3 regions of the Exiguobacterium sp. QJM3NY_9 genome follow, and region 1 is predicted to be linked to each of the others. Evidence: predicted binding sites of a transcription regulator. Region 1 holds the regulator's gene; each other region holds the start of a gene.

Region 1 (4,746 bases):
ACCGATCATCGACACACGTGCCACTTTCAAGACCGTCTTTTTATAGACGTCCTTCGCGAGGCGTTGCTTTAAAACCTGTAGGCGAATGACTTCTCTCACTGCAGCACCTAACGCCAGTAAAGAGAGTGCGAACGTTGTAAATAAACCCGTTTGTCGCAAGCTCGGGATGAACCAAAACAGGACTCCAATCAAAAGTAAGGGAATTAACACCCCCATCTGGACTTTCTTAATCGGCGCTGCCAACAGCTGGAGCCGTGTATTTTTTTCAATCAATGTACTCACCCTGTCACTCCTCCACTTCTTTGACATTCGCATGAATTTCTTTATCACTGACGAAGTCGGGATCGCCTGACCGGGCAATCTTTTTAAACAACCAGTCCGTAACGTAATAGACCGGTGCGAGGATGATCAGCATCGAAAGGGCAATTTTCCAGATCGACATCTCTTTCGTCTCAAGTATCACGGTGTACAGCGAACCGTACAGGACGAATTGAGTCCCGAGCCACAGCAACGATTGGTTCGTCACTTGGTCGCTTGAGAGATAGCGCGCCAGGATTTTTCGTTTTTCGAGTCGAAACGGGAGATCAAACACGAGAAAGACAAGCGGTAACAGACTCAAATACATGGTCGTGCTGAAGATTTCCGTAAACGTTCCTGCTGTCGCCATCAAGGCAGCGATGATCCAACTTTTATTCTGCAATTGATTTTTTTCGATATAAGCAACCGTCAACGCCTGTAATCGTTCCTCTCGGAGCGTTTGTTCCATCCTGAAATGCCCTCCCTCGTTTCAACTGTCTATACTGTCATATACTTACAGTTTACCAGTTATGTTTCAAAAAAAAAGAAACTTCCTTAAAAAAGGAGTTTCTAGGCTGAAACTTGAATGATGAGATAGATGACGCTATACGCAACAATTGCTAACGGAATCAGTGCGACACCAATCAACCAACCGTTCTTATCACGGATTCCGAGATACAGAACAAGACAGCCGACGATGAAGGCAATTAACGTCGTAAATGGATTCATAATGCTTCCCCCTCTTGATTACCTATTAAGAAATTTCCCATTCCCTCAAAAGGATAAACACAGAAAACGACTTCAATCGGTTCATCAACATCATCCAGGCTGTAAGCTTCTGTTTTGCCGCCACCACTATAACAAAAAACACCACTCGGCAAATGCCAAGTGATGTACATATGGAGACTATCGGGCTCGAACCGACGACCTTTTGGCTGCCAGCCAAACGCTCTCCCAGCTGAGCTAAGCCCCCTCATATTCTTGTAATCAGTATAAACCATATCGATTCACTTTTTCAATATAAAAAGAGCGCTTCCAAACAAAAACCTCTCCGTCGCCGAAACGACCGAGAGGAGACTGTTACTTATTCAACTCACGCATCAAATCCGCTTGCCGTTCAAGCTCCGCTTGTTGCTCAAGAATCAGTACTTTTTTGTACGTCCGGGCTGAAATCATGATGCTGATTTCATAGAGGACGAACAACGGTACCGAAATCATCAGATGTGACGTCACATCCGGTGGTGAGATTAAAGCCGCGATGACAAACAGCGCAAAGTACGCATATTTCCGATTTTTCCGCATGAACAATGGCGTCACGAGTCCAAGACGGGTCAAGAACATCGTCACGACCGGCAGTTGGAACAAGATACCGAACGGAATCGTCAGCCGGATTAAGAAACTGAAATAGTTTTCGACCCCGATGACTTGCTCGATGCCGAGCTCTTGCCCAAGTTCCGTCGATACTTTGAGTAGAAACGGAAGTAACCAAAAATAAGAGAACGCGATTCCGGACAAAAATAAGAAAAACGTGACCGGAATATACGTCAAGGTCGCTTTTTGTTCCTGTTCGAATAAACCGGGTCGGATGAACGCCCATAGCTGGTACATCCAAAATGGTGAAGCCAGGACGACCGCGATGATGAACGCTAAATTCAAGTACAACATCAGGGGATCGGCCACATTAAAGGCATTCAATCCGATGCCGAGCTCTTTCAGGTCCGACTGCAGAAAACGCACGAGCGGTCGGACGAGCGGAAAGGCCGCGGCGAACAAGACGACGACGATGATGAGTGACCAGACGATCCGCTTTCGCAATTCGTCTAGATGCGATGTCACACTCTGTTCTTGATCAATCGCCATAATTTAATCACTTCTCTTTCGATTCATCCTTTTTGTCTTTATCATCGTCCATGATGCCGTTTGTCGCACTCTTGAACTCTTTTAACGTCTGACCGGCAGCACGACCGAGCTCCGGTAACTTTTTCGGTCCGAAGATGATCAAGGCGACGGCACCGATTAAAGCGATACTTCCTGGTCCAATACCGAGTGTAAATGGGATTAAGTTTTCCATTATGATTTCACTCCTTCAGCTGATTGCGAATAATGCTTCATGAAATAAACTAGTGACTGCAACTCGATCGACAAATCGATGTGATGGACCCGAACGTGGGCCGGTACGTTCAACCGCGCCGGTGTAAAGTTCAGGATTCCGGTCACACCATACTCAACTAACTCATCCGCTACTGACTGTGCGAACTGGGATGGGACCGTCAAGATGGCGACATCAACCTTGTTCGCTTCGATTTGCTCTTTCATGTCAGAGACATGATAGATAGGAACGTCTTGCGTCGTTGTTCCGACCTTGTTTTCGTCCGCATCAAACGCAACGACTATCCGAGTACTATTATTCTTTAAAAAGTTATAATTTGCAAACGCCGTTCCGAGATGTCCGACCCCGACAAGTGCCACATTCGTGACTTCATCCTGATTCAGTGTCTTTCGGAAAAACGTCAATAGATGTTGTACGTTGTAACCGTATCCTTTTTTCCCTAACGCCCCAAAGTAGGAAAAATCGCGGCGGATCGTCGCTGAATCGACTTTGACCGCTTCACTGAGCTCTGCTGAAGAGACGCGCAGCTTGCCTGAGTTATAAAGACTCTGAATGAAACGATAATATAACGGCAGTCGTTTCGCCGTCGCTTGTGGTATTTTTGTGTCTGGCCCATTCATACTGCAGTTCCCCCTTCGGCCACGTTCTGACGTGGCACCCAAATCAATGCAAAGAATTCTATTCTCTTTGATTGTAAACCACTTCACATAGACTAACAAATAATATATTCCACGGGACTCCTGCGTTTTTTTCATGATAGACTAAAGGGTGGAAGGATGGATGTTTTTATGATTCTCTTACAAGTGAACCAACTATCAAAATCATTCGGTGTTGAGCCGATTTTAGACAATATTAAACTCGAAGTGCAGGAGCGGGACCGGATTGCGCTCGTCGGACGAAATGGTGCCGGAAAATCGACACTTTTAAAAATCATCGCCGGAGAGCTCAGTCATGACTCTGGTGAGATCATGAAGAGTAAGGAAGTGAAAATCGGTTACCTCGCCCAGGACAGTGGTCTTGAGTCGAATGAAACGATCTGGAATGAAATGTTGACCGTGTTCGAGCACCTGCAAGAGCAGGAACGTTCGCTCCGTCGGATGGAGATTGAGATGGGGATGGACCATATCTTGAATGATGCTGTTGCTTACGACCGTCTGTTGAAAACATACGATCAGGCCCAACATGACTTCTCGGACGCCGGCGGTTATCAGTTCGAAGCCAACATCCGCTCCGTCCTGCACGGGATGCGTTTTTATCCGGACGATTATTCACGCCGGATCCAGACGCTATCCGGTGGACAACGGACGCGACTCGCACTGGCGAAGATGTTGCTCCAGGCACCTGAGCTGTTGATTCTTGACGAGCCGACGAACCACCTCGACATCGATACACTCTCTTGGCTCGAAAGTTACCTGGCTGGTTACCGTGGAGCGGTCTTGATCGTCTCCCACGATCGTTATTTCCTCGACCAGGTCGTCAACGTCGTTTATGAACTGTCACGCAACGTCTGCCGGAAGTTTACCGGCAACTACACGAAGTACTTGGAACAAAAGGCAGCACTGTATGAACAAGAGATGAAGCAGTTCGAACAGCAACAGGAAGACATCGCGAAGATGCAAGACTTCATCCAGCGTAACATCGCACGGGCGACGACGACGAAACGCGCACAAAGCGTCCGCAAACGTCTTGAAAAAGTCGACCGGATTGATCGTCCGGATGGGGATGAACGCAGCACCGTCCTGTCGTTCCCGATTGAAAAACAAAGTGGGAACGATGTGTTACAAGTCACGCAACTCGCGGTCGGCTATGAAGAAGCCGTCTCAAAAGGCATCACGTTCCGCTTACAACGTGGCGAATCCCTCGCCCTCGTTGGTCCGAACGGAATCGGAAAATCGACGTTACTGAAAGTTCTTGTCAACCGGATTAAACCGTTATTCGGTGAACATCGTTTCGGGACCGGCGTTTCCGTCGGTTACTACGATCAGGAGCAAGCCGAGCTCAACGACCGCAACCGGGTCATCGATGAAATTTGGAACGAGTGGCCGTTGATGCGGGAACAACAAGTCCGGTCCGTCCTCGGTCAATTCCTGTTCAGTGGTGATGATGTCTTCAAGCTCGTTCATGAATTATCCGGCGGCGAGCGCGGACGCCTCGCTCTCGCGAAGTTAAAATTACGCAAAACGAACGTCCTCATTCTCGATGAGCCGACCAATCACCTCGATCTTGATTCGAAGATGGTGCTTGAGAACGCGCTTGTCGACTATGAAGGCACGCTCCTGTTCGTCTCCCACGACCGTTACTTCATCGACCGGGTTGCGACACGCGTCATCGAGATGAAC
Region 2 (4,746 bases), 1.5 Mb from region 1:
GGACCGTCATGACGAATTCCGGATCGATGATCGCGACATCTGGTGTTAACGCATAGTCAGCAATCGGATACTTGACGTTTTTCTCTTTATCCGTGATGACGGTAAACGGTGTGACTTCAGATCCTGTTCCGGACGTCGTCGGAATGGCGACGAACTTCGCTTTGTTACCAAGCGCCGGGAATTTATAAGCCCGTTTCCGGATATCGAGGAACTTTTGACGTAAGTTCGAGAACGTTTCGTTCGGTTGCTCGTAGAAGAGCCACATGCCTTTCGCTGCATCCATCGCTGATCCGCCACCAAGGGCGATGATCAAGTCCGGTTTGAAGTCGCGCATCGCTTGCGCTCCTGTCTGAACCGTTGCAACCGATGGATCCGGTTCGACTTGGTCGAAAATCCGGTAGCTGACGCCTGCCGGTAAGTTGCGGATGACTTTATCCGCGTAGCCGAACTCGACCATCGCTTGATCGGTGACGATCAATGCCCGGGAGACATCTTGAATCGATTTCAAGTATTGGACTGAATTTTTTTCAAAGAAAATCTTTTCCGGTACTTTGAACCACTGCATGTTCACGCGTCGTCTCGCCACCTTCTTGACATTGAGTAGATGTTTCGCCGTTACGTTTTCAGAGACGGAGTTTTTCCCGTAAGAGCCGCAACCGAGTGTCAGTGATGGTGTCAATTCGTTATACAGATCACCAATCCCACCGTGTGCTGACGGGCTGTTGACGAGAATCCGGCAGGCTTTCATCCGCATTCCGAATGCCGTCATCAAGTCGTCATTCGTCGTGTGGATGACTGCCGTATGACCGAGGCCACCGATTTCAAGCATCCGTTCGGCGACATGGAACGCATCTTCCGTTGATTGGACGCTATACGCACCAAGGACAGGGCTTAGTTTTTCGTGTGAGAGGGGTTCTTCTGAGCCGACTTTTTCAAGTTCTGCGACAAGCATGACGGTATTGCTCGGGACGTCGATGCCGGCTTTTGCTGCGATCCAGGTTGCCGGTTTCCCGACGATGTCGGCATTGACGGCACATGTATCGGTTTTGATGACGAGCGCTTCGAGACGTTTTTTCTCATCTGCTGTACAGAAGTAGCAACCGAGTGCTTCCATCTCCGCCCGAACTTCCGCGTAGATTTCCTGATCGATGATGACCGCTTGCTCCGATGCACAAATCATGCCGTTATCAAACGTTTTGGAGAGGACAAGGTCACTGACGGCACGTTTGATTTTCGCTGTTTTTTCGATGTAACATGGAACGTTCCCTGGTCCGACACCGAGTGCCGGTTTTCCTGTTGAATAGGCTGATTTGACCATGCCGGCTCCGCCGGTCGCAAGGACCATCGCGATATCCGTATGGTTCATCAAGACTTTTGTTGCTTCGAGTGACGGTTGTTCGACCCACTGGATGCAGTCACGCGGTGCGCCTGCTTTGACAGCCGCGTCACGTAATGTTTTCGCTGCTTCGAGTGAGCAGTTTTGCGCTGACGGGTGGAAGGCGAAGATGATCGGGTTTCGTGTTTTAATCGCGATCAACGCTTTGAACATCGTCGTTGATGTCGGATTCGTCACAGGTGTGACGCCACAGACGACACCGACCGGTTCTGCGATATATGTTAGTCCGTTTTGAACATCTTCTTCTAAGATGCCGACCGTTTTTTCTTCACGGAGACTGTTATAGATATATTCCGTCGCAAACATATTTTTAATCATTTTATCTTCAAAGACACCACGTCCTGTTTCTTCTACGGCGAGTCGTGCCAGTTCAACGTGACGTTCGAGGCCGGCAAGCGCCATGTCACGGACGATCGTATCGATTTTCTCTTGATCAAATGTTAATAATTCTTGTAATGCAGTTTGACCTTTTGCAACGATTTTATTGATCGTTTGTTCGACAGGTGATACGTCTTGTTTGATTTTTTCTTTGACAGCCATGTTTGGTTTCCTCCCTATTTTGGAACGAATCTGAGTCTGCATTTCCCTACTAGATGTTAGGAATGCCAAGCTGATATTCAATAGTTTGTGCTTTCCTTCACAAATCAATCATACCGCCTTTCTGATGATTTGTGCATGACCATCCTGTGAACTATTTCACATCAATGAAAACGTTCTCATTCTCAAAAGGTGTTGTCGGACAAGGCATCCTTTTTGAATCCCTTGCCTGTGACTTTTCTCACAGCACCTATTTTCTTTGCTTGTCTGACGGACAAAACATCGTGTAATCTATTAAAAGATACATATTTATTTGTTTTGAAGGAGGAAGTTTCATGACAATCGTCAATCAAATGCTTGCGTTCAACGAACAATTCGTCGAAGAAAAACAATACGAACAATTCATCTCGGATAAATTCCCTGATAAAAAGGTCGTGATCTTAACGTGTATGGATGCCCGCTTGACGGAACTCCTCCCGCACGCGCTCGGTCTGAAAAACGGCGATGCGAAGATCATTAAAAATGCAGGGGCGGTTCTGTCACACCCATTCGGTTCCGTCATGCGCTCGATCCTCGTCGCCTTGTACGCACTCGGGGCGGAAGAAGTCATCGTCATCGGTCACCACGACTGCGGCATGAGTACGATCGATCCGGCAAACATGATTGCCGAGATGGAAGGACGTGGCATCAATCCGCAAGTCTTGCAGACACTCGAAGCATCCGGCGTCGACTTGAAACAATGGTTACGCGGGTTTACGTCAGTCGAAGAAAACGTCGGCCATTCCGTCGGTCTGATTAAAAACCATCCATTATTACCACCGGGCACGAACGTCCATGGACTCGTCATCGACCCCGGCACAGGGAAACTCGACCGCGTCGATTGCTAAACCTGTCTTTATATAGTAGAAAGGAGGTACGACCGACACCGGTCGTGCCTTTTCATGTTTTTTTCTTGACAGCAAAAAGAACGGTCTGTATGATACTTTAGTATAGTACAGTGATACCAAAAGAAAGTGTGGTTTTAAAGTTATGTTCAATGCTGTTGTTTTAGCCGTCATCCTGTTATTTGTCTTAGCCATCTTCCGTGTCCACATCGTCCTCGCGATGGTCATCAGCGCTCTCGTCGGTGGATTGCTCGGCGGTCTTGGTTTAACGAAAACGATTGAAAGCTTTTCGGGCGGCCTTGGAGCCGGCGCAGAAATTGCCCTCAGTTATGCCTTGCTTGGTGCGTTCGCCGTCGCCCTGTCGAAAACAGGTTTGCCGGACGCCCTTGCGCACAGTTTAATCGCTCGCTCAAAAGGAAGTGCCAATGCGACGTCGGTCAAGAAGTTAAAAGGGTTCATCATGTTCGCGATTTTATTACTCGCAATCAGTTCACAAAACGTCTTGCCGATTCACATCGCCTTCATTCCGATCATCATCCCGCCGTTACTCGGTCTGTTCAATGATTTGAAGATTGACCGGCGCCGGATGGCCATCATCATGACGTTTGGTCTCGTCACACCGTATATGTTTTTACCAATTGGTTTCGGTGATATCTATCTCAATCAGATTCTGTTACCGAACTTACAAGAAAACGGGATGGACACCGCTGGCGCATCGGTCATCAAAGCGATGGCAATCCCGGCGCTCGGGATGTTGTTCGGATTGTTACTCGGTCTATACAATTACCGGAAACCGCGTGAATATGAGATGCGGAACATCGCACCTGACGATTACGAGATTCCCGTCGTCACGAAATCCAAATTATTACTGAGTTCAATTGTCGTCATCGCGACGCTCGTCGTCCAGTTGACGACGGAATCGATGATCATCGCAGCGACAACCGGCCTCCTGCTCTTCCTCGTGTTACGACTCGTCCGCTTCAGTGAAGCAGACGATGTCATCACACGCGGTATGCGGATGATGTCGTTCATCGGATTCGTCATGATTTCAGCGAACGGCTTCTCAAACGTTTTACGTGAGACAGGTGATATCGAACCACTCGTCGAAAACTCAAAATCGTTGATGGGGGATTCGCAGCTCGTCGCTGCCTTCGTCATGTTATCGATCGGACTTCTCGTCACGGTCGGAATCGGTTCAAGTTTCTCGACGATTCCGGTCATCGCCGCCATTTTCGTCCCGCTTTGCATCCAGTACGGATTCAGTCTCGAGGCGACAATTGCCATCATCGGAACAGCCGGTGCACTCGGTGACGCCGGTAGTCCGGCAAGTGATTCAACACTCGGACCGACGAGCGGATTGAATGCTGACGGACAACACGATCACATGCGTGAAACGGTCATTCCGACATTCTTACACTACAACTTACCATTGTTGATTTTCGGTACGATCGCTGCCGTCATTCTTTAATGAAGAAATCATCTCGTTTTAACGACGGGATGATTTTTTTCTTTCCATTTCGCGCGGACTTCTCTAAAATGAAGGGATGAAGTGCAATTAAAGGAGTGTGGAACGTGTTATCTAGCGTCGTCAATACCGTCTTACTATATTTAGCTGACTTAGGTTATTTCGGAATCGCGCTTGGCTTGATGATTGAAATCATCCCGAGTGAGATCGTCTTATCCTATGGTGGGTTCATGATTTCTCAAGGAACGATCGGCTGGCCACTCGCTATCGTCGCCGCCGTCATCGGTGGATTGTTCTCGCAATTGTTTTTATACTGGTTCGCCCGTTACGGCGGTCGTCCCCTCATCTTGAAGTACGGAAAATATTTATTGATTACGGAACACCATCTTGATCTCGCGGAACGTTGGTTCGTCAAATACGGACAAGGTGTCATCTTCGGGGCACGGTTCATCCCCGTCGTCCGC
Region 3 (4,746 bases), 930 kb from region 1:
TTGGCAACTTCTAAAACAGTATTTGTTGATAATTACGTCGCAGAGTTTGGTGAAGCACCGATTCGTCTAGGTACTAAGCGGATTCAATTGTGGCATGCTGGGGGAACATTAAAAGAGTTTGGATTAACTTCTTCTAAAAGTTTAAACTACTCTAATCAGACACGAAATCGTTTTAAGCGTGTCTACGAGCGCTATGGAGATATTATTGTACCCGGAAGACTCTCAGTAGACTTATTTATGGAACCGTTTGGCCTGCCAAAAAATCGATTTAAAACCTTAGGGATACCAAGGACTGATTATTGGTTTAATGAGTCGAGTCACAAAATTAGGCACAAATTAAAAATGAGGTACGGAAAAGAAAAACGACGTATTCTATTATATGCTCCAACCTATCGAGAGTATGACGGTTCAGAAATCGATGTAGTTCAGCAATTGGAGCAGTTGACTCATCAAGGGTGGACCGTACTCGTTAAATTACATCCAACAGTTCAATCTTTATTTTCAAATAAACTAAGTCACATACATCTAATAACAGATGAATTTTCAGTAAATGACTATCTACTAATAACGGACGTACTTATTACAGACTATTCATCGATTCCATTTGAAAGTTGTCTGCTTGATATTCCAACTATTCTCTATACGCCAGATATTGACTCATATCGGAAAGATCCTGGGATTATTCGTCATTATCCTCATCCTCTTCCTGTCCACTATACAAAACAGATGAGTGATGTTCTCGTATGGCTAAATTCAGAAGAAGCGTTACATGAAAGTCGGCTGGCGATGAAACAGTTTAAAAAATCTTGGTACGATAAAGATCCGGGAAATGCAGTCGAACGTATTGTTGACGATTATTATAAAAAAAAGTAAGTATGATTTAGTTAGTTGTTTAGTGAGCGCAAACCTCTATCTTCTTTAGAAAATCAGATTAATTGTGAAATATTGAACAAAGTTTGACAATCTTTTGAAAAAACGCTATTTTCCCTTGTGATGTTCTATACTGAAGGCAGAAGCTACGGAAAGGAGAATGCGAGATGCTTACTTGTGGGACGACAGAAGCCAATACGTTCGTGTTGTCGAGTGAGACACGTGAATTACTTGAAGAGTTCATGACTGAGGTATCTTTTAAAAAAGACTCAATCGTCTGTTGGGAAGGGGAAATGAACGATAAACTTTTTTATGTGAAACAAGGTGGTGTAAAACTATCAAAGCTCACGAAAAAAGGTAGCCCGCTAATGATGTTCTTATATTTCAAAGGTGACTTATTTGGTGAATTCGATGTCGGAGAAGCATTTCCAAGCTCCTATAGTGTCGAAACGATGGAGGACAGTGTCATTGGCTTCATCTCGAAAGCGACACTCGAAGATTTGATGAAAAAAGATGGAACATTCGCATTAGATATCATGCGCTGGCAAGCCTTGATGCGAAAACAAACGGAAACGAAGTTACGTGACCTCTTATTGTTCGGGAAACAAGGGGCACTCGCTTCGACACTCTTACGACTGATTGCGATGGACGGAAAAAAAGTCGATGACGATTACGTGATTTCGAAGCGGCCGTCGGATACTGAACTCGGTCAGTTGATCGGGGCACCACGTGAAACGGTCAACCGGATGTTTTCGCAGTGGAAAAAAGACAATGTCATTTCGATGACGACGACTAAAATCATCGTTCATGATGCGAACTATTTACGCGATCTTTGCCACTGTGAAGGGTGTCCTGTCGGTGTCTGCCGGATTTAAACTTAACTTGAGCGGTAGCTTACGGAGCCATACGTTGGAGCTGACTTAAAAATTGCTCCAACATCATCCTTTTGATGGAACCGCAACACGTTAAACTTTAGAAGAACTTATCAACAGTCTAGGATCACATTCTTTTTGAATGTGGTCCTTCAGGCTGTAGACAACGTGCTATCGGAAGATCAAGCGTCTTTTTTCGTTGCTTTTCCCGTAGGAGTCAACGAAATGTGACGCTTTTTATAGGAATACCGTGACGGAAAGCCTGGCATGCAGACGGTTTAGCACGCGATTCGCCTCGAATCGCTTAGAACCGCGAAAAGCAGTCGGTCGCGCCGCTTTGAAGACGAGGCGAGACAGGGACGCGCGAACGGATTGCCTCTTATAGTATGTTCACTCTTCATAATAGTTTGTCTACACGCTGTAGGATCACATTCTTTTTGAATGCGGTCCTTTTTTGTGTCGCACAAACAGTAGCGGTTCAAAATATGTTCAGTACGTAACAAGTTGTGAACTTTATGTGTGTTTTGTAAAAGAAAAGCGCGAAATCGTCACAATTGGTGTGACATTTATCACATATTACGAAGGGTGTCTTTTTCTAAAATAAAGGTAGGTTAAGTTATCGATTCAAAGACGGAAAGGAGATGCGAATCATGCGTCAGAAATCAGATACAGAACTGAAGGGAACGTTTATCGCTGTATTTATCGTTGCCGGAGTCATCATCGGAATGTGGGGATCAATCTTTTTATTATTCACTTCAAGATAAGGGGGAATCAGGGTGCATATTCATCGTTTAGAAAAAATATGGTTAGTATTCGGTTGTATCATGTTGGCAGTCTTTTTAATCATCATTGGCGTATCAGCATTCGCTTCTGATAATCAACCACCGTCGGATGCAACATTGATTGACCCGACGCAAGTCGATCAGACGAAGCCATTTGATAAACCGGGTCTAAAAAAAATTGACGACAATAAATATGAGGCCGTCATGGTCTCACAAGCTTTCCAGTTCACACCGCAAGACATGATTATCAAAAAAGGCGCGACCGTCGATTTTCTGGTGACGTCTAAAGATGTCGTCCATGGATTTGAAATCGTCAAGACGAACGTCAATATGATGGTCGTTCCCGGACATATCAATTCAATCGAGTACACATTCAAAGAAGCTGGCGAATATTTAATTGTCTGTAACGAATATTGTGGATCGGCGCATCACATGATGTCGACTAAGATTAAGGTGGTGGAATAAATGAATGCGATTTCGAAAAAATTAATGGAGTTTGAGATGGAGCGTGGAATCCCCGCAGGAGAGATTGGATTAAAAGAAGCAAAACTCGGATTTGCCTACGTCAGTTTTTCACTTGTGGCGTTACTGATCGGTGGACTATGTGGTCTACTACAGACACTCGTCCGTACTGGAGTTATTCCAGAAATTGCTGGAGTCGGTTATTATGAATTGCTGACGGCTCACGGACTAATGCTTGCGATTGTCTTTACGACATTATTCATATTTGGACTTTTATTTTCATTTTTAGGACAGTCGTTCGGGCGTTTTGAAGAGTTTCCGAGACGCTTGGGCTGGGTTGGATTCTGGTTGATGATTGTCGGTGTCCTCCTTGTCACATGGATGGTGTTAGCAGGTGAAGCATCCGTTCTCTACACATTTTATGCGCCGCTGAAGGCACACCCTGTTTTTTATATCGGACTCGTGATCTTTGTTGTGGGAACATGGGTTTCTTCTGCCGCAATGTTCCGGATGTACGCGGATTACAAACGAGAACATAAGGGTGTCCATCCACCACTTCAAGCCTACATGAGTATCATGACCGCTTTGTTGTGGGTCATCGCCACGCTAGGTGTCGCAGCAACGATTCTCTTTCAACTCTTGCCGTTGTCACTCGGTTGGACGGATAAGGTCGGGATCGAATTATCCCGGACATTATTTTGGTATTTTGGTCATCCGCTCGTCTATTTTTGGTTATTGCCAGCGTATATCGTTTGGTATACAGTCATTCCAAAGATTGTCGGGGGTAAGATTTTTTCAGATGCTTTAGCACGGATGTCATTTTTACTGTTCTTATTGTTCTCGTTCCCTGTTGGTTTTCACCATCAGTTGCTCGAACCCGGTATTTCAGCATTTTGGAAGTACATCCAAGTCGTCTTGACGTTCCTTGTCATCATTCCTTCATTGATGACAGCATTCTCGATGTTTGCGACATTCGAACTAGCAGGTCGTCGTCAAGGTGCGACCGGACTATTTGGGTGGATCAAGAAAATGCCGTACCGGGATGTCCGTTTTCTTGCACCGTTCGTCGGCATGTTGTTCTTCATCCCGGCTGGAGCCGGTGGTGTCGTCAATGCTTCCCACCAATTGAATATCGTCGTGCATAACACTTTATGGGTGACAGGTCACTTCCATATCACAGTCGGGGCTGCAGTCGCGTTGACGTTCTTTGGAACGGCCTATTGGCTTGTTCCATTATTACGAGGACGGACCTTAACAAAACGGATTAATACAATTGGTCTCATCCAGACGGCGACGTGGACGATTGGTATGCTCTTTATGTCGACTGCGATGCATATTTCAGGCTTGCTTGGCAATCCGAGACGGACGGGTCCTGCGGCATATTTCAAAGATTCGCTCGTCGCAGATTGGATTCCCTATCACGTTGCGATGGCAATCGGTGGTACGATCCTCTTTATTTCAATCCTCTTATTCTTGTTTGCGATGTTCCAACTGGCCTTCCGGACACCGAAAGGAAGTACTGAATTTCCTGTCGCGGAAACAGAGGAAGCAGCGATGAAGACACCACTCTTCTTTGAGAACTGGAAACTTTGGATTTTCGTGACGTTTGCTTTGATTGCGTTTGCTTACACAGTACCGATTTGGCACATGATTGATAATGCGCCTCCTGGAGCTCCAGGTTGGAAACTCTGGTAGCCCTATCGAAAAGTGCTGATAGCTTACTAGCACTTTTTATACACGCTGAAGGGTGAAAATGCTAT

What was found. Region 1 encodes Rex, which represses fermentation and respiration genes when NADH is low (regulators of the CRP and FNR family bind a similar motif). Its sites were predicted from a motif close to TTGTGAAATATTTCACAA; they were not measured.
Region 2: a site for Rex is predicted at 2,081-2,098, ahead of adhE (bifunctional acetaldehyde-CoA/alcohol dehydrogenase). Genes of this name have one in related genera too.
Region 3: a site for Rex is predicted at 2,300-2,317, ahead of AC0VYQ_RS03220 (cytochrome C oxidase subunit II). Genes of this name have one in related genera too.

What each region holds. Positions count from the first base shown of each region.
Region 1 is NZ_CM149679.1:2,777,069-2,781,814, forward strand. Features, by position in the region: gene AC0VYQ_RS14090 (hypothetical protein) at 1-282, opposite strand, end outside; gene AC0VYQ_RS14095 (hypothetical protein) at 287-766, opposite strand; gene AC0VYQ_RS14100 (hypothetical protein) at 868-1,026, opposite strand; tRNA gene AC0VYQ_RS14105 (tRNA-Ala) at 1,198-1,270, opposite strand; gene tatC (twin-arginine translocase subunit TatC) at 1,378-2,157, opposite strand; gene AC0VYQ_RS14115 (twin-arginine translocase TatA/TatE family subunit) at 2,165-2,368, opposite strand; gene AC0VYQ_RS14120 (redox-sensing transcriptional repressor Rex) at 2,368-3,027, opposite strand; gene AC0VYQ_RS14125 (ABC-F family ATP-binding cassette domain-containing protein) at 3,196-4,746, shown strand, end outside.
Region 2 is NZ_CM149679.1:1,291,821-1,296,566, reverse strand. Features, by position in the region: gene adhE (bifunctional acetaldehyde-CoA/alcohol dehydrogenase) at 1-1,936, opposite strand, end outside; gene AC0VYQ_RS06440 (beta-class carbonic anhydrase) at 2,269-2,820, shown strand; gene AC0VYQ_RS06435 (Na+/H+ antiporter family protein) at 2,963-4,285, shown strand; gene uptA (undecaprenyl phosphate transporter UptA) at 4,390-4,746, shown strand, end outside.
Region 3 is NZ_CM149679.1:650,780-655,525, forward strand. Features, by position in the region: gene AC0VYQ_RS03210 (CDP-glycerol glycerophosphotransferase family protein) at 1-873, shown strand, start outside; gene AC0VYQ_RS03215 (Crp/Fnr family transcriptional regulator) at 1,038-1,745, shown strand; gene AC0VYQ_RS03220 (cytochrome C oxidase subunit II) at 2,393-2,506, shown strand; gene AC0VYQ_RS03225 (cytochrome c oxidase subunit II) at 2,519-2,989, shown strand; gene AC0VYQ_RS03230 (b(o/a)3-type cytochrome-c oxidase subunit 1) at 2,990-4,681, shown strand.